DNA from 2 places in the Streptomyces sp. NPDC097981 genome. Region 2 is predicted to be linked to the other one. Evidence: riboswitches for the same ligand, from Rfam matches in the RefSeq annotation. Region 2 holds a riboswitch; the other holds the start of a gene.
What was found. A riboswitch is a leader RNA that binds a small molecule or an ion and turns the genes downstream of it on or off. The one in region 2 is predicted to bind cobalamin.
Positions count from the first base shown of each region.

Region 1: linked by a shared signal. The riboswitch ahead of ABTY04_RS07310 (cobalamin biosynthesis protein) and the one ahead of ABTY04_RS04155 (ribonucleoside-diphosphate reductase subunit alpha) in region 2 are both predicted to bind cobalamin.

Region 1 is NZ_JBEORW010000005.1:216,987-231,787, reverse strand. It holds gene ABTY04_RS07360 (Asp23/Gls24 family envelope stress response protein) at 1-14, opposite strand, end outside; gene ABTY04_RS07355 (zinc-binding dehydrogenase) at 162-1,157, shown strand; gene ABTY04_RS07350 (enoyl-CoA hydratase/isomerase family protein) at 1,371-2,150, opposite strand; gene ABTY04_RS07345 (helix-turn-helix domain-containing protein) at 2,339-2,560, opposite strand; gene ABTY04_RS07340 (ABC-F family ATP-binding cassette domain-containing protein) at 2,945-4,543, opposite strand; gene ABTY04_RS07335 (VOC family protein) at 4,925-5,320, shown strand; gene ABTY04_RS07330 (hypothetical protein) at 5,372-6,925, opposite strand; gene ABTY04_RS07325 (alpha/beta hydrolase family protein) at 7,043-8,173, opposite strand; gene ABTY04_RS07320 (inorganic phosphate transporter) at 8,528-9,823, shown strand; gene ABTY04_RS07315 (hypothetical protein) at 9,852-10,073, shown strand; cobalamin riboswitch at 10,175-10,325, shown strand; gene ABTY04_RS07310 (cobalamin biosynthesis protein) at 10,365-11,324, shown strand; partial or broken gene ABTY04_RS07305 (cobyric acid synthase) at 11,321-13,041, shown strand; gene ABTY04_RS07300 (putative cobaltochelatase) at 13,038-14,801, shown strand, end outside.
Region 2 is NZ_JBEORW010000003.1:181,559-196,359, forward strand. It holds gene ABTY04_RS04145 (hypothetical protein) at 1-23, shown strand, start outside; gene ABTY04_RS04150 (ribonucleotide-diphosphate reductase subunit beta) at 132-1,148, opposite strand; gene ABTY04_RS04155 (ribonucleoside-diphosphate reductase subunit alpha) at 1,148-3,586, opposite strand; cobalamin riboswitch at 3,727-3,849, opposite strand; gene ABTY04_RS04160 (GNAT family N-acetyltransferase) at 3,901-4,401, opposite strand; gene ABTY04_RS04165 (Uma2 family endonuclease) at 4,480-5,064, shown strand; gene ABTY04_RS04170 (YbdD/YjiX family protein) at 5,108-5,305, opposite strand; gene ABTY04_RS04175 (carbon starvation CstA family protein) at 5,302-7,548, opposite strand; gene ABTY04_RS04180 (GntR family transcriptional regulator) at 7,804-8,568, opposite strand; gene ABTY04_RS04185 (extracellular solute-binding protein) at 8,856-10,142, shown strand; gene ABTY04_RS04190 (carbohydrate ABC transporter permease) at 10,245-11,261, shown strand; gene ABTY04_RS04195 (carbohydrate ABC transporter permease) at 11,315-12,151, shown strand; gene ABTY04_RS04200 (glycoside hydrolase family 3 protein) at 12,158-13,645, shown strand; gene nagB (glucosamine-6-phosphate deaminase) at 13,796-14,581, opposite strand.

The sequences.
Region 1 (14,801 bases), on a different contig from region 2:
GCGGATTCGCTCATCGCGTGTCCCTTCGCGCGGATGGACTCACTCCGCACCACGGTAAGCGCGGTGGCGTGGCGGCGCTCCGGGACTGGGCCGGTCGGCCGGGAACCGATTTTTGCGTCACCGCTTGACCTCAAGTGCGGTCGAGGTCCGAGAGTGGGCGAGTGATCAAGGCCGGCGAGGCCGTGTCCGACGAGGGGAACGTCATGCGGGCGATACGGGTGGACGGGTACGGCGGTCCGGAGGTCCTGGTACCGATGGAGCTGCCGGATCCGGTCCCGGGGGCGGGCGAGGTGGTGGTCCGCACCGAAGCCGTGGACACGATCTTCGTGGAGACGCAGATCCGCGGGGGCTGGGGCGAGGCGTTCGGCATCCACCCGCCGTACGTGCCGGGCGGCGCGGCGGCGGGGACGGTCGTCGCGGTGGGCGAGGGGGTGGACCCGGGCTGGCAGGGCCGCCGGGTGGTCGCCGCCCCGGGCACGAAGGGCACGTACGCGGAACTGGTCCGGGTCCCGGTGGAGCTGCTGGTCCCGGTCCCGGCGGGGCTGGAGCCGGCGGAGGCGGCGGCGCTGGCGCACGACGGGGTGACCGGTTCGGGCATCGTCGAGGGCGTCAGGATCGGGGCGGGCGACCGGGTGCTGATCCTGGGCGCCGCCGGGGGGATGGGGACGCTGCTGGTGCAGCTCGCGGTGGCGGCGGGGGCGTACGTGGTGGGGGCCGCGCGGGGCGAGCGGAAGCTGGCGCTGGTCCGGGAGCTGGGCGCGGACCGGGCGGTGGACTACACGGAGCCGGACTGGACCGAGGCGGTCGGCGGTCCGGTGGACGTCCTGCTGGACGGGGTGGGCGGTGAGCTGGGCCTGGCCGCCTTCGGGCTGGTCCGGGACGGCGGGAGGGTCTCGGCGCACGGCGCACCGAGCGGCGGCTTCGCGGAGCTTGACGCGGCGGAGGCGGAGCGGCGCGGGATCGCCCTGCGCGGGATCGCGGAGGTCCAGTTCCCGCCGGCCGAGATCGTCCGCCTGGCGGGCTTCGCGCTGGCCGAGGCGACGGCGGGGCGGCTCCGCCCGGTGATCGCCCGTACGTTCCCGCTGGCGGAGGCCGCGGAGGCCCACCGTGCGATCGAGGCCCGGGCCGTCGCGGGCAAGGCCCTCCTGATCCCCTGACGGGACCCGGCGCGTATGCCCCGACGGACGGCGGCGGGCTGGCGGGCTCGGCGGGCGGGCGGGGCAGGAGGGTGGGGCGGGCCCGACCGGGCCTGCCCCACCCGGGGCGCTTCTCCCCGCCCCGCCCTCCCGCCGTTCCCCGGGGCATGCCTCGAACGCCGGCGTGCCGGACGAAGCCCGTGCACACCGGAGTAGCGCCCGGGGCGCGCGGGGTCAGTCCGAGAGGCCTGCAAGATCGCGCAGGCGGCGGGCCTGCGCGGCGCGTTCCGCCGAGCGCTGGGCGTCGTACGGGCGGGACGTCGCGTCACGGAGCAGCGCCTTCGTCTCGACCACGGCATCCCGCGGCGGAGCCAGCAGCGCCGTCGTGAGGTCCTGCACCGCCGCGTCGAGCTCATCGGCCGGCACGACCAGGTTAGCCAGCCCGATCCGCTCCGCCTCCTCGGCGTGCACGAAGCGGCCCGTCGCGCAGATCTCCAGGGCGCGGGCGTAGCCCACCAGGGAGGTCAGCGGCTGGGTGCCCGCCAGGTCCGGCACGAGGCCCAGGCTGGTCTCGCGCATGGCGAACTGCACATCGTCGGCGACGACGCGCAGGTCACACCCCAGCGCGAGCTGGAAGCCGGCGCCGATCGCATGCCCCTGTACGGCGGCGATGGAGACGATGTCGTTGCGCCGCCACCAGGTGAAAGCCTCCTGGTACTCGGCGATGGTGGAGTCGAGCAGTTCGTCCGAACCGCGCGCCAGATCGTGGAAGGACGGCTCACCCTCGAAACCCTCGGGGGTGAACGCCTGCCGGTCGAGTCCGGCGGAGAAGGACTTGCCCTCACCGCGCAGCACCACGACCCGGACGGTGCCCGGCAACGACCTTCCGGCCTCCGTCAACGCCCGCCAGAGCGCGGGGGACTGAGCGTTTCGCTTGGCCGGATTGGTCAGTGTCACCGTGGCGACCGAGTCGTCCACGGTGAGCCGTACGCCGTCCTTGTCGAGCAGAGCCATCTGGTGCCTCCGGTGTGCAGTCGGCCGCAATCCCGGCCTAAGTGACTGCACAGTAACCACCCAGCCGACCACACGGCCGACCGGGGGTCACCGAAGGAACCCGGTGTGGGCAGGCAAGCGTCTTCCGCCCGGCCCCCCGACCTCTCGGCCGGGGGATGCCCCCGGCCGGGACCGAGGGAGGTTCCGGGTCAGGCCGAAGCCGCCTTCTTGCCGCGCGTCGCACCGCCGCGACCGCGCAGCACGACTCCGGACTCGCTGAGCATCCGGTGGACGAATCCGTAGGACCGGCCGGTTTCCTCGGCCAGCGCGCGGATACTCGCACCGGAGTCGTACTTCTTCTTCAGGTCTGCCGCGAGCTTGTCGCGCGCGGCGCCGGTTACCCGGCTGCCCTTCTTCAGAGTCTCGGCCACCCGTGCCTCCTCGTGGGAAGTGCGCTCTGGACTTCTCATGATCACCCCTCCCCGGCTTCCTGGCCACCCATTCAGCAAGGTCGGTACGGCGGCTTTTCTCAAGCGGAGGGCACACGAGCAGAACGGAATCTTCTCTTCCGCTACATGACGTCCGTCACACTTCTCTGCCCTCGCCGGGAATCTCCAGGTCAGGGGCCGGACGCCGAAAGACGACGGCCCCGGCCGCGTGCCCGGGCGGGCACGGCCGGGGCCGTCGTACAGAGCGCAGAGGTACGAGACCGTCTCACTCAGATGATGGATCACGCCTGAGCCGAATGATCCATAAGGAACTGGATCAACCCGCCGGGCAGGCTCCGGGCACCCTTCGGGCGCCCTCGGGGAGCGTCAGGCGAGGGCGACGAGGTCCCGGTAGTCCGGGCCCCAGAGGTCCTCGACGCCGTCCGGGAGCAGGATGATCCGCTCCGGCTCCAGCGCCTCGACCGCGCCCTCGTCGTGCGTGACGAGGATGACCGCGCCCTTGTACGTGCGCAGCGCGCCCAGGATCTCCTCGCGGCTGGCCGGGTCCAGGTTGTTGGTGGGCTCGTCGAGGAGCAGCACGTTCGCCGAGGAGACGACCAGCGTGGCCAGGGCCAGACGGGTCTTCTCGCCGCCGGAGAGGACCCCGGCCGGCTTGTCCACGTCGTCGCCGGAGAACAGGAAGGAGCCGAGCGTCTTGCGTACGGCGACCAGGTCCAGGTCGGGCGCGGCGGAACGCATGTTCTCCAGGACCGTGCGCTCCGGGTCGAGCGTCTCGTGCTCCTGGGCGTAGTAGCCGAGCTTGAGGCCGTGCCCCGGGGTGACCTCGCCGGTGTCCGGCTGCTCGGTGCCCGCGAGCAGCCGCAGCAGGGTGGTCTTGCCGGCGCCGTTGAGGCCGAGGATGACGACGCGGGAGCCCTTGTCGATGGCCAGGTCGACGTCGGTGAAGATCTCCAGGGAGCCGTACGACTTCGACAGGCCCTCGGCGGTCAGCGGGGTCTTCCCGCAGGGCGCCGGGTCCGGGAAGCGCAGCTTGGCGACCTTGTCGGAGACGCGGACGGCTTCGAGGCCCGACAGCAGGCGCTCGGCGCGCTTGGCCATGTTCTGCGCGGCGACGGTCTTGGTCGCCTTGGCGCGCATCTTGTCGGCCTGCGAGTTCAGGGCCGCGGCCTTCTTCTCGGCGTTCTGGCGCTCGCGCTTGCGGCGCTTCTCGTCGGCCTCGCGCTGCTGCTGGTAGAGCTTCCAGCCCATGTTGTAGATGTCGATCTGGGAGCGGTTGGCGTCCAGGTAGAAGACCTTGTTGACGACGGTCTCGACCAGGTCGACGTCGTGGGAGATCACGACGAAGCCGCCGCGGTAGTTCTTCAGGTAGTCGCGCAGCCAGACGATCGAGTCGGCGTCGAGGTGGTTGGTGGGCTCGTCGAGGAGCAGGGTGTCGGCGTCCGAGAAGAGGATCCGGGCGAGCTCGACGCGGCGGCGCTGACCGCCGGAGAGGGTGTGCAGCGGCTGGCCGAGGACCCGGTCGGGGAGGCTGAGGGCGGCCGAGATGGTCGCGGCCTCGGACTCGGCGGCGTACCCGCCCTTGGTGAGGAACTCGGTCTCCTGGCGCTCGTACTGCTTGAGCGCCTTCTCGCGGGTGGCGCCGGAGCCGGTGGCGATGCGCTCCTCGTTCATCCGCATCTTCTTGATCAGGACGTCGAGGCCGCGGGCCGAGAGGATCCGGTCGCGGGCCAGGACGTCGAGATCGCCGGTGCGGGGGTCCTGCGGGAGGTAGCCGACCTCGCCCGAGCGGGTGATCGCGCCGGCGGCGGGCTGGCCCTCGCCGGCGAGGCACTTGGTGAGGGTGGTCTTGCCCGCTCCGTTGCGGCCGACCAGGCCGATGCGGTCGCCCTTGGCGATGCGGAAGGAGGCGGACTCGATGAGGACGCGGGCGCCGGCGCGCAGCTCGACGCCGGTGGCGGTGATCACGGAAATACTCCAGGGCGGGGGGGACGGCGGAAGGGGGGGCAGGACGCGATGCTTCGACGCCGCTAATCCGCGAGGAGATTTGCCATGGGATTCATTCTACCGGGGGTGCGCAACTATTTATGGGGGCGTCCGGCCCTTGGCGCACGCCCCCCGGCCCGCTTCCCGGCCCGTCCCTCGGTGAGCTCCCCGGCCCGCCCGGCCGCACGTCCCGTGCGCCCTCCGTTCGGCGAACCGATCGTCCCGGCGGGCTCCGGCACATATCAGGATGGACCGGGTGATACGCGCCACAGGGTTCCTGTGACCGCCTTCCCCTGGCTGTCAGTTGCGCCTGCCATGCTGTGCCGTGGGTCACATCCATGACCACGAGAAGGAGTGATCGTCATGGCAGGCGTTCCGTCCGTCTTTCCGGCACTGCTCTACGGCGATGCCAAGGCCGCGATCCAGCAGCTGACCGAGGCATTCGGATTCACCCAGGTCGCGGTGTACGAGGGTGACGACGGCGCCGTGATGCACGCCGAGCTGTCGTACGGGAACGGCGCGGTGATGCTCGGCAGCAAGGGCCGCGGCGGCGTGTTCGACAAGGCGATGGAGGGCGCCGGACCGGTCGGGGTCTACGTGGTGGTCGACGATGTGGACGCGCACCACCGCCGGGCCGCCGAGCACGGGGTGGAGATCCTGATGGAGCCCACCGATCAGGACTACGGCTCGCGCGACTACACGGCACGCGACGCGGAGGGCAACATCTGGAGCTTCGGAACGTACGCGCCGCAGGTCTGACCTCCCCTGCGGCGCGCGCGTCCCTCCGTGTGCGCGTGCGGCGGTACGGCGCTACGCCCCGCCCGTGTGGACCTGGAAGGCGGCCCGGCGGACGGCCTTGGCCAGCGCCGGATCCGGGTGGGCGGCGGCCAGGGCGACCAGGACCTGGACGGTGCGCGGATGGCCGACCGCGCGGACCTCGTCCAGCAGCCGCGGGACGGTGGTCCGGACGGCCGAGTCGAGGTGGCGTGCCAGCAGGTCCGCCTCGCCGTGGTCGGCGATGGCGGCCGCGGTGTCCACCCAGAGCCAGGTCGACTCCTCGGCGGTGAGCACGTCCTGGGCCTCGTCGGGATCCACCCCGTCGTGTTCGGCGAGCCAGAGCAGGGCGTAGGGCCGCAGGGCGGGGTCGCGGACGGCGGCGCGCACCTCCGGCTCGGCCGGGGCGCCGACCACGCGCAGTGCCTCGAAGGCGAGGCCGCGCAGCAGCGCGTCCTCGCCGCGGGCGGCGTGCAGCAGCTCGCTGACGGCGTGTCCGACGGGCCGGGCGGCGAGCCAGGCCCGGTACTCGGCGCGGGCCGGTCCCGGGGTGAGCCGGGCGCAGCCGTGCAGCATCGCGGCGGCGGACTGCTCGATGTTCCCGGCGGGGCTCTGCGCGGCCACGCAGATCTGTTCGAGCTTGACCCAGACCGCCCAGCTGCCCAGGGGCGTGAGGGCGGCCTGTGCGGGACCGAGGGTGACGGCGTCCACGGCGGCGAGCCCGCCGAGCGCCCAGCGCAGCAGCCGGGCGAGCGGGACGGGCGCGGCCTGGACGGCGGCGGCGACGGCCGGGAGCGTGGCGGCCGGAAGGGTGGCGGCCGGAAGGGTGGCGGCCGGGAGCGTGGCGTCCGGCAGGGCCGTTCCGGCGCCGGCCGGCTCGGGGCCGGCGGCCCGCGCGGCGGCCGACGTCCCGTCAGAGGGCGAACCCTCGCGCGCCGGAGCGTCGTAGGGGACCTCGCACCGCTCGTCGCGCAGTTCGGTGACCCGCTGGCCGAGCAGGTCCAGCAGATCCGGAACGGTCACGGGACCGGCGGACAGCTGGAGCAGGGAGAGCAGTTGGGGCATCGCCTCGACGACCTCCGCGACGACCGCGGGGGCGATGTCGGCAGGGGCCGGGTGGACCAGGGACCAGGCGTCGAACAGGGCGACCCAGCCGCGCAGTACGGCGGTGTCGTCGCGGTCCCAGGCCCGCAGCCGCCAGCCGGGCCGGGCATGGCCGCCGTGCACCTCGACGAGGCCGGCGAGCCGGGCGCGGTCCCAGCCGGCCCGGATCTGCCCGTGTGTCAGGTTCAGTTCACCGGCGGCGCGTTCGACGTCGGCGGCGGGCAGCGCTCCCGCCGGGGCGGGCCGGCCTCCGTCACCGGCACCGAGGTTGAGCTCGGCCCAGCGTGCGAGCCGTACCGCGTCGACGAGCGAGGCCCGGGCCCGGTTCGCGAGTTCGGCCGTGGCGGGGGTGCCCGCCGGGGGCCGGGAGGCGGGACGGGCGCGTCGGTCGGTCACCGCTTTGCGCGCCGCGGCGACGGAACGCGGGGAGAGGAGTCGGAGTCTGGAGTCGCGAGCCAACTGCTCATCAGGCTTTCGGGACGTCACGGAAGCAGTCTCGCCCGTCACTGGCCGAAAGCCCAAACGGAACCAGCCATTATCGGCGGTCGCCACGCGGACATACCAGGAAAATGCCCCCTCCCCGTCCCGTCCGGCACACGGCCTTCACATAAGAGGGGTGAGGAAGCGCCTCAGGGCCTCCTCGTATCCGGCCGGATCCGCGTTCCACATCGCCCCGTGGGGGGCCTCGTGGACGGTCTTCAGGGTGACCAGGTCCGGACGCGCGGCGGCGAGCCGGCGGGAGGGCTCCCACGGGGCGAGCGTGTCGTCCGGGCCGTGGAAGATCAGGACGGGGACGCGCAGCAGTCCGGGGTCCGCCCCCGGCGCCTTGCGGTCGACGCGCAGTCCGGCGCGCCCCTCGGCGGCCCGCACCGCGAGCGGCACCAGCGCGGCCGGGGTGCGGCGGGCCGCGACGAGTGCGCGCAGGGTGGTGTGCCAGTCGAGCACCGGCGAGTCCAGCACGAGCCCGGAGATCCGGTCGGCGAGGGCCGAGCGCTCGGCGGCGCGCAGGGCCATGGCCGCCCCGGTGGACCAGCCGTGCAGGACGACCCGGCGGGCGCCGTAGCGCACGGCGTAGCGGATGGCGGCGTCCACGTCCCGCCATTCCGATTCGCCGAGGTGGCCGAGTCCGTCCGGTGAGGAGGGGGCGCCGAGGTCGCCGCGGTAGGCGAGGTCGAGGACGGGCATCCGGTGGCCGTGCAGGAAAGGCATGACCACCATCGGGTGCTCGCGGCCGGCGCCGAGCCCGTGGACGGCGATCACCCAGGTGTCGCGGGCGGCGGGCACGAACCACGCGGGCAGCGCGCCGAGCTCGCCGGGGACGTCCACGTCGGCGTGGTCGAGCCCGAGGGCCGTGCCGGGGTTGCCCGCGTGGACCTGGGGGGTGAGGACGACGCGGGTGCCGGGGTCGAGGCTGCCGTGGGTGACGGCGAGCAGGCTGCGCACGACGGTGTCCGGGGTGTGCGCCGCCCCGCCTTGGACGCCCCCGACGACGGCGTGCACCCCCGGGCCGGCGAGCCCGTACGTGCCGGGGCGCAGGGAGGTCTGCGCGCGGGTCAGCACGACCTGCCCGGATCCGGTGGAATGGACGACGAGCCGCGGCCCGCCGGGCAGCGGGCGGCCCGGCTCGTGCCGCAGGGCGGCGTCGGCGGCATGCCGGCCGGCCGCGACCGCGACGGCGCCGGCACCGACGAGAGTGGTCGCGACGACCGCGGCCGTCGCTGTGGCGGTGGGCACCGCTCCAGTGTCGGGGCTCACACGTCGGCGGGCCACTGGAGCGGAATGTTCCGGATACCGCCGGAGCGGGGTCGAAAAGAGATCACGAAGAGGCCCGGCGGGCCGCCCGGCGGAGTGATCTAGATCTCTTCCGGAAGGCCTCCGGGGCGGTCCGGGAGGCCTCCCGCCCCCTGCGGACCCACCCGTTCACCCCGCTCTGACGTGCATTAATCGATGTATCAGCGGCAAAATCAGGACGAAGATGCCGATGGCACGACGGGCCAGTACACCGCTCCGCCCGAGTCAGTTCATCTTCCGTTCACCCAGGTTGCCTACGGTCGCCGAGCCACTGACGTCAAACAGAAGCCTGGGTAAATGGAGCACATAACGCTTCTCCTCGGGATCGTGATCATCACCGCTCTCGTGTTCGACTTCACGAACGGTTTCCACGACACGGCCAACGCGATGGCCACCACCATCTCGACCGGCGCCCTCAAGCCCAAGACGGCGGTGGCCATGTCCGCCGTGCTCAACCTCGTCGGCGCGTTCATGTCCGTGGAGGTCGCCAAGACGATCTCCAAGGGCCTGATCAACGAGGAGGGCATCCAGCCGGAAGTGATCTTCGCCGCGCTCGTCGGCGCGATCCTCTGGAACCTCGTCACCTGGCTGGTCGGACTCCCCTCCAGCTCCTCCCACGCCCTGATGGGCGGCCTGATCGGTGCCGCGGTCGCCTCCGCCGGCATCGGCGCGGTCAACGGCAGCGTGGTCGTCACCAAGGTGCTCATCCCCGCCGTCGCCGCCCCGATCGTGGCCGGCGTGGCCTCGATGCTGGCCGCGAAGGTCACGTACAAGCTCGGCGGCAAGGTCGGCGAGAAGACCTCCACCAAGGGCTACCGCGCCGGGCAGATCGCCTCGGCCGGTCTCGTCTCCCTCGCGCACGGCACCAACGACGCGCAGAAGACGATGGGCATCATCACCCTCGCCCTCGTCGCGGGCGGCGCCCTGGACTCCGGCGCGAACCCGCCGGTCTGGGTCATCGTCTCAGCCGGTATGGCCATCGCCCTGGGCACCTCGCTGGGCGGTTGGCGCATCATCCGCACCCTGGGCAGCGGCCTGACCGACCTGCAGCCGCAGCAGGGCTTCGCCGCCCAGACCTCGGCCGCCAGCGTCATCCTCGCCTCCTCCAGCCTCGGCTTCTCCCTCTCCACCACCCACGCGTGCTCCGGCGCCGTCATGGGTGCGGGTCTGGGCCGCAAGGGCGGTGTGGTCCGCTGGTCCACCGCCACCCGCATGTTCATCGCCTGGGGCCTGACCCTGCCGGCCGCGGCGATCGTCGCCTCCGGTGCCGAGCTGGTCATGCGCACCGGCGACATCGGCGTCGCCGCCGTCGCGCTCTTCCTGATCGCCTCCTGCGTCGCCATCTGGGCCATCTCGCGCCGCCAGGTCGTCGACCACAGCAACGTCAACGCGGCGCAGCCGGCCGCGGCCGAGGAGCCGGGTGTCATCACCACGGCCATGGCCGCCGTCACCGTGCCGCCGACCGCGGCCGCCGAGGCCGCGGCCGCGGCGGGTACGACCGCCGCCGTCACGGACGACGCCCTGAAGGCCACCATCTCGGCGGCCGCCCCGACGACCCCGACGACCCCTGCGGCTCCGGCCGCCGCGGTCTGACCCCGAGAACGACAGAGGAATCCGCAGCATGAAGATCGACTGGGCAGCACTCGGCTCCGTCTTCGGGGTCAGCCTCTCCGCCACCGTCGCGCTCGTGGCCCTGTTCACCCTGGGCCTGGTGGGCCTCTCCAAGCACGAGGCCGCCACCGAGCAGGGCGGCACCGCCACCCTGGCCCGCAGCGGTGCGTACGCCTGCTTCGCGCTGGTCGCGGCGGCCGTGGTGTACGGGTTCTACCTGATCGTCGCCTGACCGTCTCGGGCACGGCGTACGAAAGCTCCCTCCGGGTTTCCCGGGGGGAGCTTTCCCGTGCCTGTGACCTGTCTCGCCGCAGGTCAACGGCGAGTTGACGGGCGTTCGCGGTGCGTGGTGGACTGCCCGAGCCAATACGGCGGCATGGAGAGGAAGTCCGGTGCGAATCCGGCGCGGTCCCGCCACTGTCACCGGGGAGCACGCGGCACGTGCCCCCCGGGAGCCAGGAACTCCCACCGCCGGACACGTCGAACCAGGGCGCGGACCCTGAGTGAGGACATACCTGCCACCATGCGTGCCTCTCGCGTCTTCGCGTACGGCGCCACGGCGGGCCTGATCGGCGACCGGATCCTCGGTGATCCGCGCCGAGGGCACCCCGTGGCCGCCTTCGGACGTGCCGCCGCCGCCGTCGAGCGCGCTCTGTGGCGCGACGACCGCGCCCGGGGCCTCCTCCACACCCTTGTCTGCGCCGGGGGCGCGGCCGCCGTCGGTGCGCTGGGCGCCCGCGCCGTGCGCTCCCGGCCCGCGGCCGCCCGTATCGCCCTGACCGCAGCGGCCACCTGGGCCGTCGTCGGCGGCACCTCGCTGGGCCGGGAGGCCCGCGCCATCGGCGGCGCGCTCGCCGCAGGCGACGCCGAGGTGGCCCGCGAGCGGCTGCCACACCTGTGCGGGCGCGACCCGCAGGCCCTGGACGAGCAGCAGCTGGCCCGCGCCGTCGTGGAGTCGGTCGCCGAGAACACCTCCGACGCGGTGGTCGGGGCCCTGGTGTGGGGCGCGGCCGCGGGTGTCCCCGGGCTGCTGGCGTTTCGCGCCGTGAACACCCTGGACGCGATGGTGGGCCACAAGTCGCCGCGGTACCTGCGCTACGGCTGGGCCTCGGCCCGGCTCGACGATCTCGCGGGCTGGCCGGGCGCCCGGCTGACCGCTCTGGCCGCCGTACTGGCCGGCCCCGACCGGCGGGGAGCCGTACGGGCCTGGCGTGCCGACGCCGCCAAGCACCCGAGCCCGAACGCCGGGCCCGTGGAGGCCTCGTTCGCCGGGGCGCTCGGCGTACGGCTGGGGGGCACCCTGGCGTACGGGGGGCGGGTCGAGCACCGGGCCGTGCTGAACGGCGAGGCGGGGCGGCCGGTGGAGGTCGCGGACATCGAACGGGCGGTGCGGCTGTCACGGCAGGTGACGTGGCTGGCGCTGGGCACGTGTGTGGCACTGCGGTGTGCGGTGTCGCGCCGGGCTGGGAGGGGACGCGCGTGAACGGCTCGAAGCGGGGCGGCGGACTCCTCGTCGCCGGCACGACATCGGACGCGGGAAAGAGCGTGGTCACGGCCGGCATCTGCCGCTGGCTGGCCCGGCAGGGCGTGAAGGTGGCGCCCTTCAAGGCGCAGAACATGTCGCTGAACTCGTTCGTGACGCGCGAGGGCGCCGAGATCGGGCGCGCGCAGGCGATGCAGGCGCAGGCGGCGCGCGTCGAGCCGACGGCGCAGATGAACCCGGTGCTGCTCAAGCCCGGCAGCGACCGCAGCAGTCAGGTGGTGCTGCTGGGCAAGCCGGTGGGCGAGATGAGCGCCCGCGGCTACCACGGCGGACGCCAGGAGCAACTTCTCGGGATCGTCACGGACTGCCTGGAGCAGCTGCGGGGCACGTATGACGCCGTGATCTGCGAGGGAGCGGGCAGTCCGGCGGAGATCAACCTGCGCCGGACCGACATCGTGAACATGGGCATCGCGCGCGCCGCGCGGTTCCCGGTGGTCGTGGTCGGGGACATCGACCGGGGCGGGGTCTTCGCCTCGTTCTTCGGGACGACGGCGCTGCTGTCTCCCGAGGACCAGTCTCTGATCGCCGGATACATGGTGAACAAGTTCCGCGGCGACGTGTCGCTGCTGGAGCCCGGCATGGAGATGCTGCGCGGGCTGACGGGGCGGGCGACGTACGGGGTCTTGCCGTTCCGGCACGGGCTGGGGATCGACGAGGAGGACGGGCTCCGGGTCTCCCTGCGGGGTGCGGTGCGCGAGTCGGTCGTCGCGCCGCCGGTCGGCGAGGACGTCCTGCGGGTCGCGGTGTGCGCGGTGCCGCTGATGTCGAACTTCACGGACGTCGACGCGCTGGCCGCGGAGCCGGGCGTGGTGGTGCGGTTCGTGGACCGGGCCGAGGAGCTGGCCGACGCGGACCTGGTCGTCGTACCGGGTACCCGCGGCACGGTGAAGGCCCTCCAGTGGCTGCGCGAGCGCGGGCTGGCGCAGGCGCTGGCCCGGCGCGCCGCCGAGGGCCGGCCGGTACTGGGCATCTGCGGCGGTTTCCAGGTGCTCGGCGAGCACATCGAGGACGAGGTCGAGTCCCGGGCGGGCTCGGTGGACGGCCTCGGCCTGCTGCCGGTGCGGATCCGCTTCGAGCGGGAGAAGACCCTGGCGCGGCCGGAGGGTTCGGCGCTGGGCGAGCCGGTGACGGGCTACGAGATCCACCACGGGGTGGCCGAGGTCCTGAGCGGGGAGCCGTTCCTGGACGGCTGCCGGGTCGGGTCGGTGTGGGGCACCCACTGGCACGGCTCGCTGGAGTCGGACGGCTTCCGCCGGGCGTTCCTGCGGGAGGTGGCCCGGGCCGCCGGGCGCCGGTTCGTCCCCGCGCCGGACACCTCGTTCTCGGCGCTGCGGGAGGAACAGCTGGACCTGCTGGGCGACCTGATCGAGGAGCACGCGGACACCGCCGCGCTGCTCCGCCTGATCGAGACCGGAGCCCCGTCGGGCCTCCCGTTCCTCCCGCCGGGCGCCCCGTGACGGCCCCGGCTCTGCGGGCGGCCGTTCCCCACCCCGCCCCTTCCCGCAGTACCGGTCAGCGGCTCCGCCGCGGGCGGGGCTCCGCCCCGGACCAGGAAAAGGCGGGGCGGGGAGAGGCTCCGCGCCGCGGGACCCGCACCCCGAGCCCCCGTACCCGACAGTGCACGCGTACCCGTACAGAAGGAGTGAGCACCGCATGAGCACGCCCTACCCGTTCACCGCAGTGGTCGGCCAGACCGACCTGCGGCTGGCGCTGCTGCTCAACGCCGTGAGCCCGGCGGTCGGCGGCGTGCTCGTGCGCGGCGAGAAGGGGACCGCCAAGTCCACCGCCGTCCGCGCGCTGTCCGCGCTGCTGCCGCAGGTCGACGTCGTCCCCGGCTGCCGCTTCAGCTGCGCGCCCGCCGCGCCCGACCCGGCCTGCCCCGATGGTCCGCACGAGCCCGGCGAGGGCACGGCCCGCCCCGCCCGCATGGTCGAGCTGCCGGTCGGTGCCTCCGAGGACCGCCTGGTCGGCGCCCTCGACATCGAACGGGCCCTCGCCGAGGGCGTGAAGGCCTTCGAGCCCGGCCTGCTCGCCGACGCGCACCGCGGCATCCTGTACGTCGACGAGGTCAACCTCCTCCACGACCACCTGATCGACCTGCTCCTGGACGCCGCGGCGATGGGCGCCTCCTACGTCGAGCGCGAGGGCGTCTCCGTACGCCACGCCGCCCGCTTCCTGCTCGTCGGCACCATGAACCCCGAGGAGGGCGAGCTCCGCCCGCAGCTCCTCGACCGGTTCGGCCTGACCGTCGAGGTGGCGGCCTCCCGCGAGCCCGCGCAGCGCGTCGAGGTGGTGCGCCGCCGGCTCGCGTACGAGGACGACCCGGCCGGATTCGCGACCCGCTGGGCGGGGGACGAGGCGGACGTGCGCGCCCGCGTCGTGGCCGCCCGGGCCCTGCTCCCGGAGGTCCGTCTCGGCGACGCCTCGCTGCTCCAGATCGCGGCGACCTGCGCGGGCTTCGAGGTCGACGGCATGCGCGCCGACATCGTGATGGCCCGTACGGCGACCGCGCTGGCCGCCTGGGCCGGACGGATCGACGTGCGCAAGGAGGACGTGCGGCAGGCCGCGCTGCTGGCGCTCCCCCACCGGCGCCGCCGCAACCCCTTCGATGCGCCCGGCCTCGACGAGGACAAGCTCGACGAGATCCTGGACCGGTTCCCCGACGAGGAGCCGGACACCGAGCCCGAGCCCGAGCCCGAGCCCGACCCCGACCCGGAGCCCGGGGGTCCCGACGACGACGGCGGTCCCGACGGCGGGGGCGGCGGCCCGGTGCCCCCGCAGGGCGGCGGACCCGAGGCCCCGGAAACCCCCGAGGCTCCCGAGGCCCCCGACGCCCCCGATGCGCCTGACGCACCGCAGTCCCCCGAGCCGCAGCCCGCCTCCCGGGAGGGCGCCGCGCCGGAGCAGGCCGCCGTACGGGCCGCCGAGCCGTTCCGGACCAGGATGCTCAGCGTGCCGGGCCTCGGCGAGGGCGCCTCCGGGCGGCGTTCGCGCGCCCGCACCGCGCACGGCCGGACCACCGGCGCCCAGCGCCCCCGCGGCCAGCTGACGAAGCTGCACCTCGCCGCGACCGTCCAGGCCGCCGCCCCGCACCAGAAGGCGCGCGGGCGCAGCGGGCGCGGGCTCGTCGTCCGCAAGGACGACCTGCGCCAGGCCACCCGGGAGGGCCGTGAGGGCAACCTGGTCCTCTTCGTCGTCGACGCCTCCGGCTCGATGGCCGCCCGGCAGCGCATGAGCGCGGTCAAGGGCGCGGTGCTCTCGCTGCTGCTGGACGCCTACCAGCGCCGCGACAAGGTCGGCCTGATCACCTTCCGCGGCGCCGCCGCCGAACTGGCGCTGCCGCCCACCTCCTCGGTGGACGCGGCCGCGTCCCGGCTCGAACAGCTGCCGACCGGCGGGCGCACCCCGCTCGCCGCC
Region 2 (14,801 bases):
CCAACGTCACCTGCAAGAAGTAGGGCGAACGGCACGCGCGCACGGCGGAACGTCCGCGCCCCCGGGTCTCCCCGGGGGCGCGGACGTTTCCGAGCCGGCTGCGCGGACGGGCCGCGGCGGCCGGACAGGACTTAGAAGTCCTCGTCCAGGTCGACCGTGCCCTCGACCGCGACCTGGTAGGCCGACGGACGCCGCTCGAAGAAGTTCGTCAGCTCCTGGACGCCCTGGAGCTCCATGAACGAGAACGGGTTCTGCGAGCCGTAGACCGGCGGGAAGCCGAGGCGGACAAGGCGCTGGTCCGCGACGCACTCCAGGTACTCGCGCATCGACTCGGTGTTCATGCCGGGCAGGCCGTCACCGCACAGGTCGCGGCCGAACTGCAGCTCCGCCTCGACGGCCTCCTTCAGCATGTCCGTGACCTGCTGCTGGAGGGTCTCGTCGAAGAGCTCCGGCTCCTCCTTGCGGACCGTGTCCACGACCTCGAACGCGAAGTTCATGTGCATGGTCTCGTCGCGGAACACCCAGTTGGTGCCGGTGGCCAGGCCGTGCAGCAGACCGCGGGACCGGAACCAGTACACGTACGCGAAGGCGCCGTAGAAGAACAGGCCCTCGATGCACGCGGCGAAGCAGATCAGGTTCAGCAGGAAGCGGCGTCGGTCGGCCTGCGTCTCCAGCCGCTCGATCTTCTCGACCGAGTCCATCCACTTGAAGCAGAACTGCGCCTTCTCGCGGATCGACGGGATCTCCTCGACCGCGTCGAAGGCGGCCGCGCGGTCGTCCGGGTCGGGCAGGTAGGTGTCGAGCAGCGTCAGGTAGAACTGGACGTGCACGGCCTCCTCGAACAGCTGGCGCGACAGGTACAGGCGCGCCTCCGGGGAGTTGATGTGCTTGTAGAGCGTCAGCACCAGGTTGTTCGAGACGATCGAGTCGCCCGTGGCGAAGAACGCGACGAGGCGGCCGATCATGTGCTGCTCGGCGGGCGTCAGCTTCGCGAGGTCGGCGACGTCCGAGTGGAGGTCGACCTCCTCGACGGTCCAGGTGTTCTTGATCGCGTCCCGGTAGCGCTCGTAGAAGTCCGGGTAGCGCATGGGGCGCAGGGTCAGCTCGAAGCCCGGGTCGAGGAGGTTCTTCTTTTCCGTGGAGCTCATTACTGGCAGGCCTCGCAGGACTCGGGGTTCTCAAGGGAGCAGGCCAGCGCCTCGGCGTCGAGGGCCTGCGGAAGGGTGGTGGCGTTCGCGGGGGCGGCGGCCTGGGCGGCGGCCGGGACGGCGGCGCCGGACGCGGCGCGGGCGATCTTCGTCGCCGGGCGGGAACGCAGGTAGTACGTGGTCTTCAGGCCCTGCTTCCAGGCGTACGCGTACATCGACGACAGCTTGCCGATGGTGGGCGTCTCCAGGAAGAGGTTCAGCGACTGCGACTGGTCCAGGTACGGGGTACGGGCCGCCGCCATGTCGATCAGGCCGCGCTGCGGGATCTCCCACGCCGTGCGGTACAGCTCGCGGACCTCGGCCGGGATCCAGTTGAAGCCCTGAACCGAGCCGGAGGAGTCGCGCAGCGCCTCGCGGGTCTGGGCGTCCCACACGCCGATCTTCTTCAGGTCCTCCACCAGGTAGCCGTTGACCTGGAGGAACTCGCCCGACAGCGTCTCGCGCTTGAAGAGGTTGGAGACCTGCGGCTCGATGCACTCGTACACGCCCGCGATCGAGGCGATCGTCGCCGTCGGCGCGATGGCCAGCAGCAGCGAGTTGCGCATGCCCGTGGCGGCGATGCGGGCGCGCAGCGCGTCCCAGCGCTCCGGCCAGGAGAGCTCGACGTCGTAGTGGTCGGGGTGCAGCACGCCCTGGGCGGTACGGGTCTGCTCCCAGGCCGGGAGGGTGCCGTGCTTCTCGGCCAGGTCCGCGGAGGCCTCGTAGGCCGCCAGCATGATCCGCTCGGCGATCCGCGTCGAGAGGGCCTTGGCCTCGGCGGAGTCGAAGGGCAGGCGCAGCTTGAAGAAGACGTCCTGGAGGCCCATCGCGCCCAGGCCCACCGGACGCCACTTGGCGTTGGAGCGGCCGGCCTGCTCGGTCGGGTAGAAGTTGATGTCCACGACGCGGTCGAGGAAGGTCACGGCCGTGCGGACCGTCTCGTCGAGGCGCTCCCAGTCCATCGCCCCCTCCTCGCCGCGGGCTCCTGTGAGGACGAACGCGCCGAGGTTGACCGAGCCGAGGTTGCAGACGGCGGTCTCGCCGTCGTTGGTGACCTCGATGATCTCGGTGCACAGGTTCGAGGAGTGGACCACCGTGCCGGGCAGGGCGGTCTGGTTCGCGGTCCGGTTGGAGGCGTCCTTGAACGTCATCCAGCCCTGGCCGGTCTGCGCGAGGGTGCGCATCATGCGGCCGTACAGGTCGCGGGCGGGCATGGTCTTCCTGGCCAGCCCGGCGGCCTCGGCCTTCACGTAGGCGGCGTCGAACTCGGCGCCGTACAGGTCGACCAGCTCGGGCACGTCGGCCGGGGAGAACAGCGACCACTGGCCGTCCGCGTTCACGCGGCGCATGAACTCGTCGGGGATCCAGTGCGCCAGGTTCAGGTTGTGGGTGCGGCGGGCGTCCTCGCCCGTGTTGTCGCGGAGCTCCAGGAACTCCTCGATGTCCGCGTGCCAGGTCTCCAGGTAGACGGCGGCGGCGCCCTTGCGGCGGCCGCCCTGGTTCACGGCGGCGACGGAGGCGTCGAGCGTCTTCAGGAACGGCACGATGCCGTTGGAGTGGCCGTTCGTACCGCGGATCAGCGAACCGCGGGCGCGGATGCGGGAGTACGAGAGGCCGATGCCGCCGGCGTGCTTCGACAGGCGCGCGACCTGGTGGTAGCGGTCGTAGATCGAGTCGAGCTCGTCCAGCGGGGAGTCCAGCAGGTAGCAGGAGGACATCTGCGGGTGCCGGGTGCCGGAGTTGAAGAGCGTGGGGGAGGACGGCAGGTAGTCGAGGCGGCTCATCAGCCGGTACAGCGAGGCCACTTCCTCGACGGCCTGGACGCTGTCGTTCTCGGCGAGGCCGCAGGCCACGCGCAGCATGAAGTGCTGCGGGGTCTCGATGACCTGGCGGGTGATCGGGTGGCGCAGCAGGTAGCGGCTGTGCAGGGTGCGCAGGCCGAAGAAGCCGAAGCGGTCGTCGGCGCCCTCGGCGAGCGTGTGCTCGACCAGCGCGTCCAGGCGGCTCGCGTGCAGCGCCACGAACTCGGCGGTGCGGTCGGCGATCAGGCCCTCGCGGTGGCCGACCGCGACGGAGGCGGAGAACGAGGTGGCTCCCTGGCCGGCGGCTTCCTCGGCGACGGCCAGCGTCAGCAGCCGGGCGGCGAGCCGGGAGTACGCCGGGTCCTCGGAGATCAGACCGGCGGCGGCCTCCGTGGCCAGCCCGCGCAGTTCGGCCTCGTCGGCGGCGGCGCTGCGCCCGCGGAGCGCGGCGGCGGCGACCCGGCCCGGGTCGGTGTCGGGGAGGTCGGCCGTCAGCTCGGTGAGGGTACGCAGCAGCGCGGCCCCAGGTCCCCCGGTCTCGATTCCGGTGTCGGACGGGTCGGACTCGGCGCGCGGTGCGGAAGGCGCGATGGTCACGGGGGGAGCTCTCCCTCGCTCGGCTCCGGGACACCTGTGGTGCGGGCGCGAGCGGGCGCGCGCGGGCCCTGTCGGGGCACACCGCGCGGCGTCCACCGGCCCAACCGCGAGGCCCGGACGTGTCGGCACCCGGTTCGGTCGAGCCGGGCGCACTGTCGGCAGGTCCTCGGACTTCGGTGACACCTATGGGTGTACTTCATACCGTTGCGGGACAGTTCCGGATTCGCACCGGATTCCCCTGCGGCGACAGCGAAGATGAGCATACATGTGGGGGCCACCCCCTGGGTGACCCCCTAGATGTTGTGTCGCAGTGGCTACAGATCGAGACCGTACGTGAGCAGAGAGAGGCCGGGGAAAGGCTCCCAGTCGCGTTCCGGGGTCCGTGTGAAGCCCAGGCGTTCGTAGATCCGGTGGGCCCCGGTCATGTCGTCCGACGTGGACAGCACCAGGCGCCGTACCCCGTCGAGCGCCCGGGCGCGCTCGATACAGGCCCGTACGAGAGCCTCGCCGGCGCCCCGTCCGCGGCCCTCCCGGGCGACTGCCAGCATCCGGAACTCGGCCTCGTCGGTACCGGCGATGTCGCGGAACGAACTCCCGGGCGGGGCGAAGGCCACGCCTCCGAGCAGCTGCCCGTCGCTCCGCGCGGCGACCAGTATCTCGCTGACGGCGGCCCGCCCGGCCACGTCCCGCAGCCGCGCGAGGTACGGGTCCTCCTCGCCGAAGGTCAGCAGCCCGTCGCCGAGATAGGCCTGGGCGGTGATCTCTCCGAGCGTCCCGTACTCCGCCGCCAGCGCCTGCCTGATCACGATGTCCATGCGGTCGAGTGTGCCGGACGGCTGTCGGCGCCCGGCGCTATCGTCGGAGACAGCACCGTCGAGGAAGGCGAGCGAGGCATGACCGTGATGACCGACCGGCCCCACATGACGACCGAAGACTTCGAGGACCTGGCGCGCATAGCGGCTCGCATGAGGGAGGGGACGCGGCTGGAGTTCATCGACGGGGTTATCAGGAGCAAGGCCATGCCGGACGGCGACCACCAGACGATCATCGAGTGGCTGACGCGGATCTGCATGCAGTACCGGCCGGAACTCTGGCTGCACGGGGGGCAGGGCATCAAGGCCCAGTCGTATCGGGGAGGGCGGGCCATCCCGGACGCGGTGCTGGCGCCTTCCAGGGCGTTCGCCGGGCAGGGCGACTGGGTCGACCCCGACCCGATCCTCATGGCCGTCGAGGTGACCTCGTGGGATTCGGACACCCACCGGCGTGACCATGTCGAGAAGCCCCGCGCATACGCGGAGACGGGTATCCCGGTCTACCTGCTGATCGACCGGGCCAAGTGTGAGATCTCCGTCTACAGCGAGCCCAACGGCCGACGTTACGAGAACGTCCGTACTGTCCCCTACGGCAAGGACATCTTGCTCCCGGACCCTGTCGACATCACCCTCCAGACCGAGCCCCTCAAAGACTGGGTGCGCTGAACGGTGAAGGGCCGCCGCGGTGCGCGGCGGCCCTTCACCCGGTTCAGCAGCAGCGGAAGCCCTCGCGGGGGTCCGCCTCGCGGGAGTCCGTGCGGGCGCGTTCGAAGGCGCGCCGGGTCAGGACCTCGGCCTTGGGGTCGTGCGAGCGGGCGTGCGCGACGTACCGGTCGTACGCCGCCTCGCCCGAGAACTCCCGTACGAAGAACCGCGCCTTCGCCAGCGCCGCGCGGACGCCGCTCACGCCACCGGCTCCTTCGCGCGGCCGCCGCCCGCGTCCAGGCCGGCGGCGGCGAGCTCGGCCCGCTCCTCGGCCGTCGCGATGAGCCCGGCCGGGGCGATGATCTTCGACTCGGTCCACGGGACCTCGGACAGCCTGACCGTCTCGGGGCTGCCGACCGCCTTGAGGCAGGTCCGTGCCGCGTCCAGCAGCACGATGATGATCAGGGCCGCGAAGAGCGCCGACAGCACGCCGTCGACCGTGGCGTTGGTGACGATGGTGTGCATCTCGTCCATGTTCTTGGCGGGCTTGAGTACCTTCCCGGCGTCGATGCCCTCCTGGTACTTGTCGCGCTGCGCGAAGAAGCCGACCTTCACGTCGTCGGAGAACACCTTCTGGTAGCTCGCGGTGAGCGTGACGGCCACGTCCCAGGCCAGCGGGACGCCGGTCACCCAGGCCCACGTGAGCCGCCCGGACTTCACCAGCAGCGTGGTGCAGACGGCCAGGGCCACCGCCGCCAGCAGCTGGTTCGCGATCCCGAACAGCGGGAACAGCTGGTTGATTCCGCCCAGCGGGTCCTTGATGCCGACCCACAGGAAGTAGCCCCAGCCGCCGACGACGAGCGCGCTGGCCAGCCATACGCCCGGCTTCCAGCTGATGTCCTTGAAGGGCTTGTGCACGTTGCCGAGGGTGTCCTGGAGCATGAACCGGCCGACCCGGGTGCCCGCGTCGAGGGTGGTCAGGATGAACAGGGCCTCGAACATGATCGCGAAGTGGTACCAGAACGCCTTCGTCCCGGCGCCGCCGATCACGGACGAGAAGATCTCCGACATTCCGAGTGCGAAGGTCGGCGCGCCGCCCGTCCGGGACAGCAGGCTCGCCTCCTCGACGTCCTTCGCGGCCTGGGTGAGGTACTCGGGCGAGATGGCGAAGCCGAAGTGGGCCACGGCCTGGGAGGCGGTCTCGACCGTGGTGCCGATGACGCCGGCGGGGGAGTTCACCGCGAAGAACAGGCCGGGCTCGATGATGGTGGCCGCGATGATCGCCATGACGGCGACGAAGGACTCCGTCAGCATGGCGCCGTAGCCGATGACCCGGACCTGGGTCTCCTTCTGGATCATCTTCGGCGTGGTACCCGAGGAGACCAGCGCGTGGAAGCCGGACAGGGCGCCGCAGGCGATGGTGATGAAGACGAAGGGGAACATCGACCCGGCGAAGACCGGACCGTCCCCGCGGGCGGCGAAGTCGGTGACCGCAGGCATCTTCAGGGTCGGCATGGCGACGACCACGCCCAGGGCGAGGAGCGCGATGGTGCCCACCTTCATGAAGGTGGAGAGGTAGTCGCGGGGCGCGAGCAGCATCCACACCGGAAGCACCGACGCGATGAAGCCGTACGCGACCATCCAGAGGACCAGGGTCTCCTTCTCCAGCGTGAAGGTGCTCGCCAGCGAGGACTCGGCGACCCAGCCGCCCGCGACGATGGCGAGCAGCAGCAGCGCGACGCCGATGACGGAGATCTCGGTGACCCGGCCCGGCCGCAGTACGCGCAGGTAGAAGCCCATGAAGAGGGCGATCGGGATCGTCATGCCGATGGAGAAGACGCCCCAGGGGGAGTGCGCCAGCGCGTTGACGATCACCAGGGCGAGCACCGCCAGCAGGATGATCATGATGGCGAACACGGCGACCAGGGCGGCGGCTCCGCCGACGGGGCCGATCTCGTCGCGCGCCATCTGGCCGAGCGAGCGCCCGTCGCGGCGGGTGGAGAAGAAGAGGGTGACCATGTCCTGGACGGCGCCCGCGAATATGACGCCCGCGACGATCCAGATGGTGCCCGGCAGGTAGCCCATCTGCGCGGCGAGCACGGGGCCGACCAGCGGGCCGGCGCCGGCGACGGCGGCGAAGTGGTGGCCGAAGAGCACCCGGCGGTCGGTGGGGTGGAAGTCGACACCGTTGTCGAGGCGTTCGGCCGGGGTGGCCCGCGTCTTGTCGACCTTCAGGACCCGCTCGGCGATGAAGCGCGCGTAGAACCGGTAGCCGATGGCGTACGAGCCCAGCGCGGCGGCGAGCAGCCAGGCGGCCGAGATCTCCTCGCCGCGCGAGAGCGCGAGGATGCCCCAGCCGAGTGCTCCGACGAGGCCGACGAGCACCCAGACGGCGACGGACTTCGCCGATTGCGGGGACGCGCCCCCTGCCGGGGAGGGCGAGTCCACCGCCGTGCCCGGACTCGCCTCGTTCCGTTCTGTACCTGTTGCTTCCGGTTCCGGCATGATCCTCGTCCCCTCGTTGATCATCTGCGTAAGCGCAGGGAATCTACGGGGGCCCGCCCGGTGAACGTAAGCCCCCGTCCGTATAGCGGAACGAGAGTCAAGCACGGATCAGTTGGCCGGGCCCAGAGACGAGCGACGAACTTTTGACGTAGCCCCGATCTTGCCGAAGCGGCGACCGACGGGTGGGGTGGGGCCGGACGGGCCGGTCCGCCCGTGCCGAGCGGGGCCCGTCCACGTGCTGCGGTCGCCGATCCGTCAGACGGCAGGGCGCTGGAGGCGTGCCACGAATTTGTAGCGATCGCCGCGGTACACCGACCGCACCCACTCGACGGGCTCGCCGTCGGCGTCCAGCGAGTGCCGGGAGAGCATCAGCATCGGCAGGCCGACGTCGGTGCCCAGCAGGCCCGCCTCGCGCGGGGTGGCCAGGGAGGTCTCGATCGTCTCCTCGGCCTCCGCGAGCCGTACGTCGTACACCTCGGCCAGGGCGGTGTAGAGGGAGGTGTACTTGGCCAGCGACCGGCGCAGCGCGGGGAACCGCTTGGCCGAGAGGTGGGTGGTCTCGATGGCCATCGGCTCACCGCTGGCGAGGCGCAGCCGCTCGATGCGCAGCACCCGGCCGCCCGTGGCGATCTTGAGGAGCCCGGCCAGGGTGTCGTCGGCCGTCACGTAGCCGATGTCGAGGAGTTGGGAGGTGGGCTCCAGCCCCTGCGCCCGCATGTCCTCCGTGTACGAGGACAGTTGGAGGGGCTGGGAGACCTTCGGTTTCGCGACGAAGGTGCCCTTGCCCTGGATGCGCTCCAGCCGGCCCTCGACGACGAGCTCCTGGAGTGCCTGGCGCACGGTGGTCCGCGAGGTGTCGAACTCGGCCGCGAGCGTGCGCTCCGGCGGTACCGGCGTGCCGGGGGGCAGCGTTTCGGTCATGTCGAGCAAGTGCCGCTTGAGTCGGTAGTACTTGGGCACGCGCGCCGTGCGAGTGGCTGCCCCGCCCTCCGGCTCCGTGGTCGCCCCTTCGGTGGACATCGCCGCCCGCCTTCCCGACTCCAGTTTCGCTGCCGTCACCGGCTCCTCCGATATGTGCGGTCACATGGTGACACGGGTGGGAGGGCAGGCCTCCTCCCTCCCCCAGGTGTCGGTCCGGTAACGGACCGATCACCCGCTCATTAGACCCTTGACACCCCTAAAGGTCTAGGCCAAGCTCCCGGTTACTGGTCTACACCAATATGGATCGGATCCCGGCCCCACGGGCAGTACTTGGTACGTCACCGCGGCGGGCGAGGGAAGTGCAGAGCATCCCTGAGGAGGGTGGCGTGAAGCGCAAGCTCATCGCGGCGGTCGGTGTCGCGGGCATGGTGGTCGGCCTCGCGGCGTGCGGCGGCAACGACGGCGACGACAAGGGCAAGACCGACGCCGGCGGCGCCAAGGAGATCACCGTCTGGGTGATGGACGGCTCAGCGCCGAAGGCCTGGATCGACGAGGTCAACAAGGAGTTCTCGGCCAAGCACCCGGGTGTCACCGTAAAGGTCGAAGAGCAGCAGTGGAAGGGGATCCAGGAGAAGGTCACCACGGCCCTCTCCGAGAACACTCCGCCGGACGTCCTCGAGCTCGGCAACACCCAGACCGCCGGCTACGCGGTCACCGGCGGCCTCGCCGACCTGACCAAGGACAAGCCCAAGTTCGGCGCGGACGCCTGGCAGAAGAGCATGCTCGCCTCGGCCGAGTACGAGGGCAAGCTCTACTCCGCCCCGTGGTACGCCGCCAACCGCGTCGTCGTCTACGACAAGAAGGCCTTCGCCAAGGCCGGCGTCACCCCGCCGACCACCCGCGACGAGTGGATCGCCGGCCTGGAGAAGCTGAAGGCCTCCGACCCGTCCACCCAGCCCATCTACCTCCCCGGCCAGAGCTGGTACGTCCTCGCCGGCTTCATCTGGGACGAGGGCGGCGAGCTCGCCGTCAAGGACGGCGGCAAGTGGAAGGGCGGTCTCGGCACCCCCCAGGCCGCCTCCGCGATGGAGTTCTACAAGAAGCTCCAGGCCTACTCCACCGCCCCGAAGGACAAGGACGAGGCCACCCCGCAGCAGTCCACCGACATCGTTCCCAAGGGCGGCGTCGCCTCCTGGATCGGTCTCGGCTGGGAGGCCGGCGGTGCGGAGAAGGCCCTGAAGGACGCGGGCAAGGAAGCCGACTTCGGCTACTTCCCGATCCCGGGCAAGACCGCCGACAAGCCGGGCACCGTCTTCCTCGGCGGCTCGAACCTCGCCGTCGCCGAGCGCTCCAAGAACAAGGAGCTCGCCAAGGAGTGGCTCGCCCTCGCCGCCGGCAAGGACCAGATGACGAAGTACGCCGCCGAGGTCAAGGGCGCGCTGCTCCCGAACCAGGCCGCCGCGAACTTCGCCCCCGCCGCGGGCTCCTTCGCCGAGGCCATGGGCAAGGGCGGCGTCAACGGCCGCATCACCCCGGTCACCCCGGGCTGGGCGAACGTCGAGACCGAGCCCAACCCGCTCAAGGAGTTCATGACCAAGGTCCTGAAGGGTGAGGACGCCGCCAAGGCGGGCGCGGACGCGGACAGGGAAATCGCGAACCGCATCAACAAGTAGCACGCAGCACCGGGGGTGCGGCCGGCGCCCGGCGTCCGCCGTACCCCGGTCGCGCATTGACAGACGTATGCGACGCCCGACCGCAGCCGAGGTAACCAAGACATGACCGTGCACTCCCAGGGAGCGGTGACCGCTCCACAGGACGCACCACCGAAGTCCGCCGGACGGCAGCAGACGCCGCCCACCACCACCGGGACCACTCCCTCGTCTCCTCGCCGGGGCAGAAAGTCGCTTCCCTCGGGCTGGCTGCCGTACCTCCTGATCGGGCCCGCGGTCCTCAGCCTGGCCACGCTGCTGCTGTACCCGCTGGCCAAGAACGTCGTCCTGTCGTTCCAGAAGGTCGACAAGATCGAGTTCATCCAGCGGAAGGCGCCCTTCAACGGCGTCGAGAACTACACCCGGCTGCTGGGCGATTCGCACTTCTGGACCGTCGTCGCGCGCACCTTCGCCTTCACCGCGGCCAACGTCGCCCTGATCATGGTGATCGGCAGCCTCCTCGGGATCCTGCTGAACCGCCTCGGCAAGTGGATGCGCCTGGTCCTGTCGATGGCCCTGGTGATGGCCTGGGCCATGCCGATCGTCGCGTCCGTCACCGTCTTCCAGTGGCTGTTCGACGAGCAGTTCGGCGTCATGAACTGGGTCATGCGCACCGCCGGCTTCTCCGGCTACGAGCAGCACAACTGGTTCGAGTCCGGCTTCTCCACCCTGGTGATCGTCACGATCCTGGTGGTCTGGGGCTCCGTCCCCTTCGTCGCCCTCAACATGTACGCCGGCCTGACCACCGTCGGCGGCGAGCTGTACGAGGCCGCGCGGATGGACGGCGCGAACGGCTGGCAGACGTTCTGGCAGGTCGTTTTTCCGAACCTCAAGCCGTTCTTCCTCGTCACCACGTTCCTTGAGGTGATCTGGGTCTTCAAAGCCTTCACCCAGGTCTACGCGATGAACCGCGGCGGCCCCGACCGCGGCTCCGAGACCCTGCCCGTCTTCGCCTTCGTCGAGGGTCAGAGCCAGAGCCACTACGCGCTCGCGGCCGCGATCTCCGTCCTGACGATCGTGATGCTCGTGATCGTCATGTCCTTCTACTTCCGCCTGATCCTGAAGCAGGAGGAGGAGCAGTGAGCACCACCACCGCGCCGAAGCCCGCACCCGCCGCCCCGAAGCCCGCGCGGCAGCTGCGCACGCGCCGCCCGCTGCGTCCCGCCGCCGTGGCGAAGAACCTGGGCGCCCTCGTCCTGGCCGTGGTCTTCGTCTTCCCCGTCTACTGGATGTTCTCCTCGGCCCTCAAGCCGTCCGGGCAGATCCTCTCCAAGGACCCCGTCTTCGTCTTCACCCCGACGCTGGACAACTTCACCAAGGCCACCGGTGTCGAGCTGTTCTGGACGTACGTGCAGAACAGCCTGCTGGTCACCGTCGGCGCCGTGGTACTGGCCCTGGTCGTGGCCCTCGCCGCGAGCTTCGCCATCGCCCGGATGAAGTTCAGGGGCCGCAAGGGCCTGGTGCTGGGCGTCATGATGGCGCAGATGGCCCCCTGGGAGGTCATGGTCATCGCGATGTACATGATCGCCCGTGACGCCGAGATGCTGAACAGCCTCCCGCTGCTGACCGCGATCTACTTCGTGATGGTCCTGCCCTTCACCATCTGGACCCTGCGCGGCTTCATCGCCGCGGTCCCGGTGACGCTGGAGGAGGCCGCCCAGATCGACGGCTGTACCCGCGGCCAGGCCTTCCTCAAGGTGATCTTCCCGCTGCTGGCGCCCGGGCTGATGTCCACCTCGCTCTTCGGCTTCATCACCGCCTGGAACGAGTTCGCAATGGTCCTGATCCTCAACAAGGACAAGACCGCCCAGACCCTGCCCCTGTGGCTGACCCAGTTCCAGACGGCCTTCGGCAACGACTGGGGCGCCACCATGGCCGCGTCCACGCTGTTCGCGGTCCCGGTCCTGGTGATCTTCGTCTTCCTCCAGCGCAAGGCCGTCGGCGGCATGACCTCCGGCGCCGTGAAGGGATAACGGCACATGACTGTCCTTGCGCACCGCGTCGACACGTTGACCCGCGACGCCCTCGCGGTCCTGCAGCCCGGCTTCGAGGGCACCACCGCCCCGGCGTGGCTGCTCCGCCGGGTCGGCGAAGGGCTGACCGCCGTCGGCCTCTTCGGCCGCAACATCGCCACGCCCGAGCAGCTCGCCGCGCTCACCGCGCAGCTGCGGGCCGAGCGGGACGACGTCCTCGTGGCGATCGACGAGGAGGGCGGCGACGTCACCCGTCTGGAGGTCCGGGGCGGCTCGTCCTTCCCCGGCAACCTGGCCCTCGGCGCCGTCGACGACACCGTACTGACCCGCGACGTCGCCCGCGAGCTGGGCCGCCGCCTCGCCGAGTGCGGGGTCAACCTCAACTGGGCCCCGTCCGCCGACGTCAACTCCAACCCGGACAACCCCGTCATCGGCGTCCGGTCCTTCGGCGCCGACACCCGCCTCGCCGCCCGGCACACCGCCGCGTACGTCGAGGGCCTCCAGTCCGCGGGCGTCGCCGCCTGCACCAAGCACTTCCCGGGCCACGGCGACACCAACGTCGACTCGCACCACGCGCTGCCGCGCATCGACGTGGACCTCGACACGCTCCAGGCGCGCGAACTGATCCCGTTCAAGGCCGCCATCGAAGCCGGCACCAAGGCCGTGATGAGCGCGCACATCCTGGTGCCTGCCCTCGACCCTGCCCGCCCGGCCACGCTCAGCCCGCAGATCCTGACCGGCCTGCTGCGCAAGGAGCTCGGCTACGAGGGCCTGATCGTCACCGACGGCATGGAGATGAACGCCATCGCCGGGACGTACGGCATCGAGCGCGGCTCGGTCCTCGCCATCGCGGCCGGTGCCGACGCGATCTGCGTCGGCGGCGGGCTCGCCGACGAGGCCACCGTGCTCCGGCTGCAGGGCGCCCTGATCGCGGCCGTGCGGGAGGGCGCGCTCCCCGAGGAGCGGCTCGCCGACGCCGCCGCCCGGGTACGGGAGCTGGCCGCATGGACCCGGCAGGCCCGGGCCGCCGCCGTGCCGGGCGCGCCGGAGGGGGGCGCGCCCGGCATCGGCCTGGCGGCGGCGCGGCGCGCGGTGGTCGCCAGCGGCGCCGCCGCGCCCGTGTCCGACCCGTACGTCGCCACGCTGGCGCCCGTCGCGAACATCGCGGTGGGCGACGAGACCCCGTGGGGCGTGGCCGGTGAACTGGCCGCGCTGGTGCCGGGGTCCGGGTCCGGGGTGTTCGCGGAGGGCGCCGCGGCCGGGGACGTCCTCGCGGCGGCCGGCGGGCGCACCGTCGTGGCGGTGGTCCGCGACGCGCACCGGCATCCGTGGATGACCCGGGTCCTGGACGCGCTGGTCGCGGCCCGTCCGGACACGGTCGTCGTGGAGATGGGCGTTCCGCGGGCCGAGCCGCGCGGGGCACTGTACATCGCGACGCACGGTGCCTCGCGGGTCTGCGGCAGGGCGGCGGCGGAGCTCATCGCCGGGGTCTGACCAGCCCCGGATCCCGGTCCGCCCTGTCCCGTGCCCCCGGACGCCCTGTCCGGGGGCACGGGCATGCCCGGGGCCGTTCGGGCCCCCACGCGCACGAAGGGCCGGGCCCCCGCGGGAGCCCGGCCCTTCGTACGTGTGGGGAGGTGCCGCCTAAAGCCCCTGCCACGCGGGCTTGTTGGCGTAGGTGTGCCGGAAGTAGTCCGCCAGCTTCAGCTTGGAGGCGGCGGCCTCGTCCACGACGACGGTCGCGTGCCGGTGCAGCTGGAGCGCGGAGGCGGGGACCAGCGCGGACAGCGGGCCCTCGACGGTCTGCGCGACGGCCTCGGCCTTGCCCTCGCCGGTGGCGAGCAGCACCAGGTGGCGGGCGTCGAGGATGGTGCCGATCCCCTGGGTGATGACGTGGTGCGGAACCTGGGCCATGTCGTCGTCGAAGAAGCGCGCGTTGTCGATGCGGGTCTGCTCGGTCAGCGTCTTGATCCGGGTGCGGGAGGCGAGCGAGGAGCAGGGCTCGTTGAAGCCGATGTGCCCGTCCGTGCCGATGCCGAGCAGCTGGAGGTCCACGCCGCCGGCCTCGGCGAGGGCGCGGTCGTACGCCTCGCAGGCGGCGACGAGGTCCGTGGCGGAGCCGTCGGGGCCCATGAAGGAGGCCTCGGACAGGCCCAGCGGCTCGACGACCTCGCGGAGCACGACGGCGCGGTAGGACTCGGGGTGCCCGGCCGGCAGGCCGACGTACTCGTCGAGCTGGCAGATGCGGGCCCGGCCGGCGTCGACCTCGCCGGCCTTCACCTTGGCGGCCAGGGCCTCGTAGATCGGCAGCGGGGTGGAGCCGGTCGCCACGCCGAGCAGGGCGTCGGGCTTGCGGCGGACCAGGGCGGCCACGGCCTCCGCGATGAGCTCGCCGCCTGCCTTGGCGTCCGGGACGATGACAACTTCCACGCGGGGCCTGCCGATCTGGAGTGGGACGATGTGGTATAGACCAATCTAGCAGAGGCCGGGCGTCCTGGACCGGTCTTCCGCCCCTCTCATCGTGATCCGGGTCCCCGCCCCGCCCCGCCCCGCCCCCGGCCTCCCGGCGCCAGGACGTACAGCGCACCCGCGGCCGGCTCGGCGGCCAGGGGGACGGTCAGCGCGTTCACCGCGCCCTTGTTCGTGATCG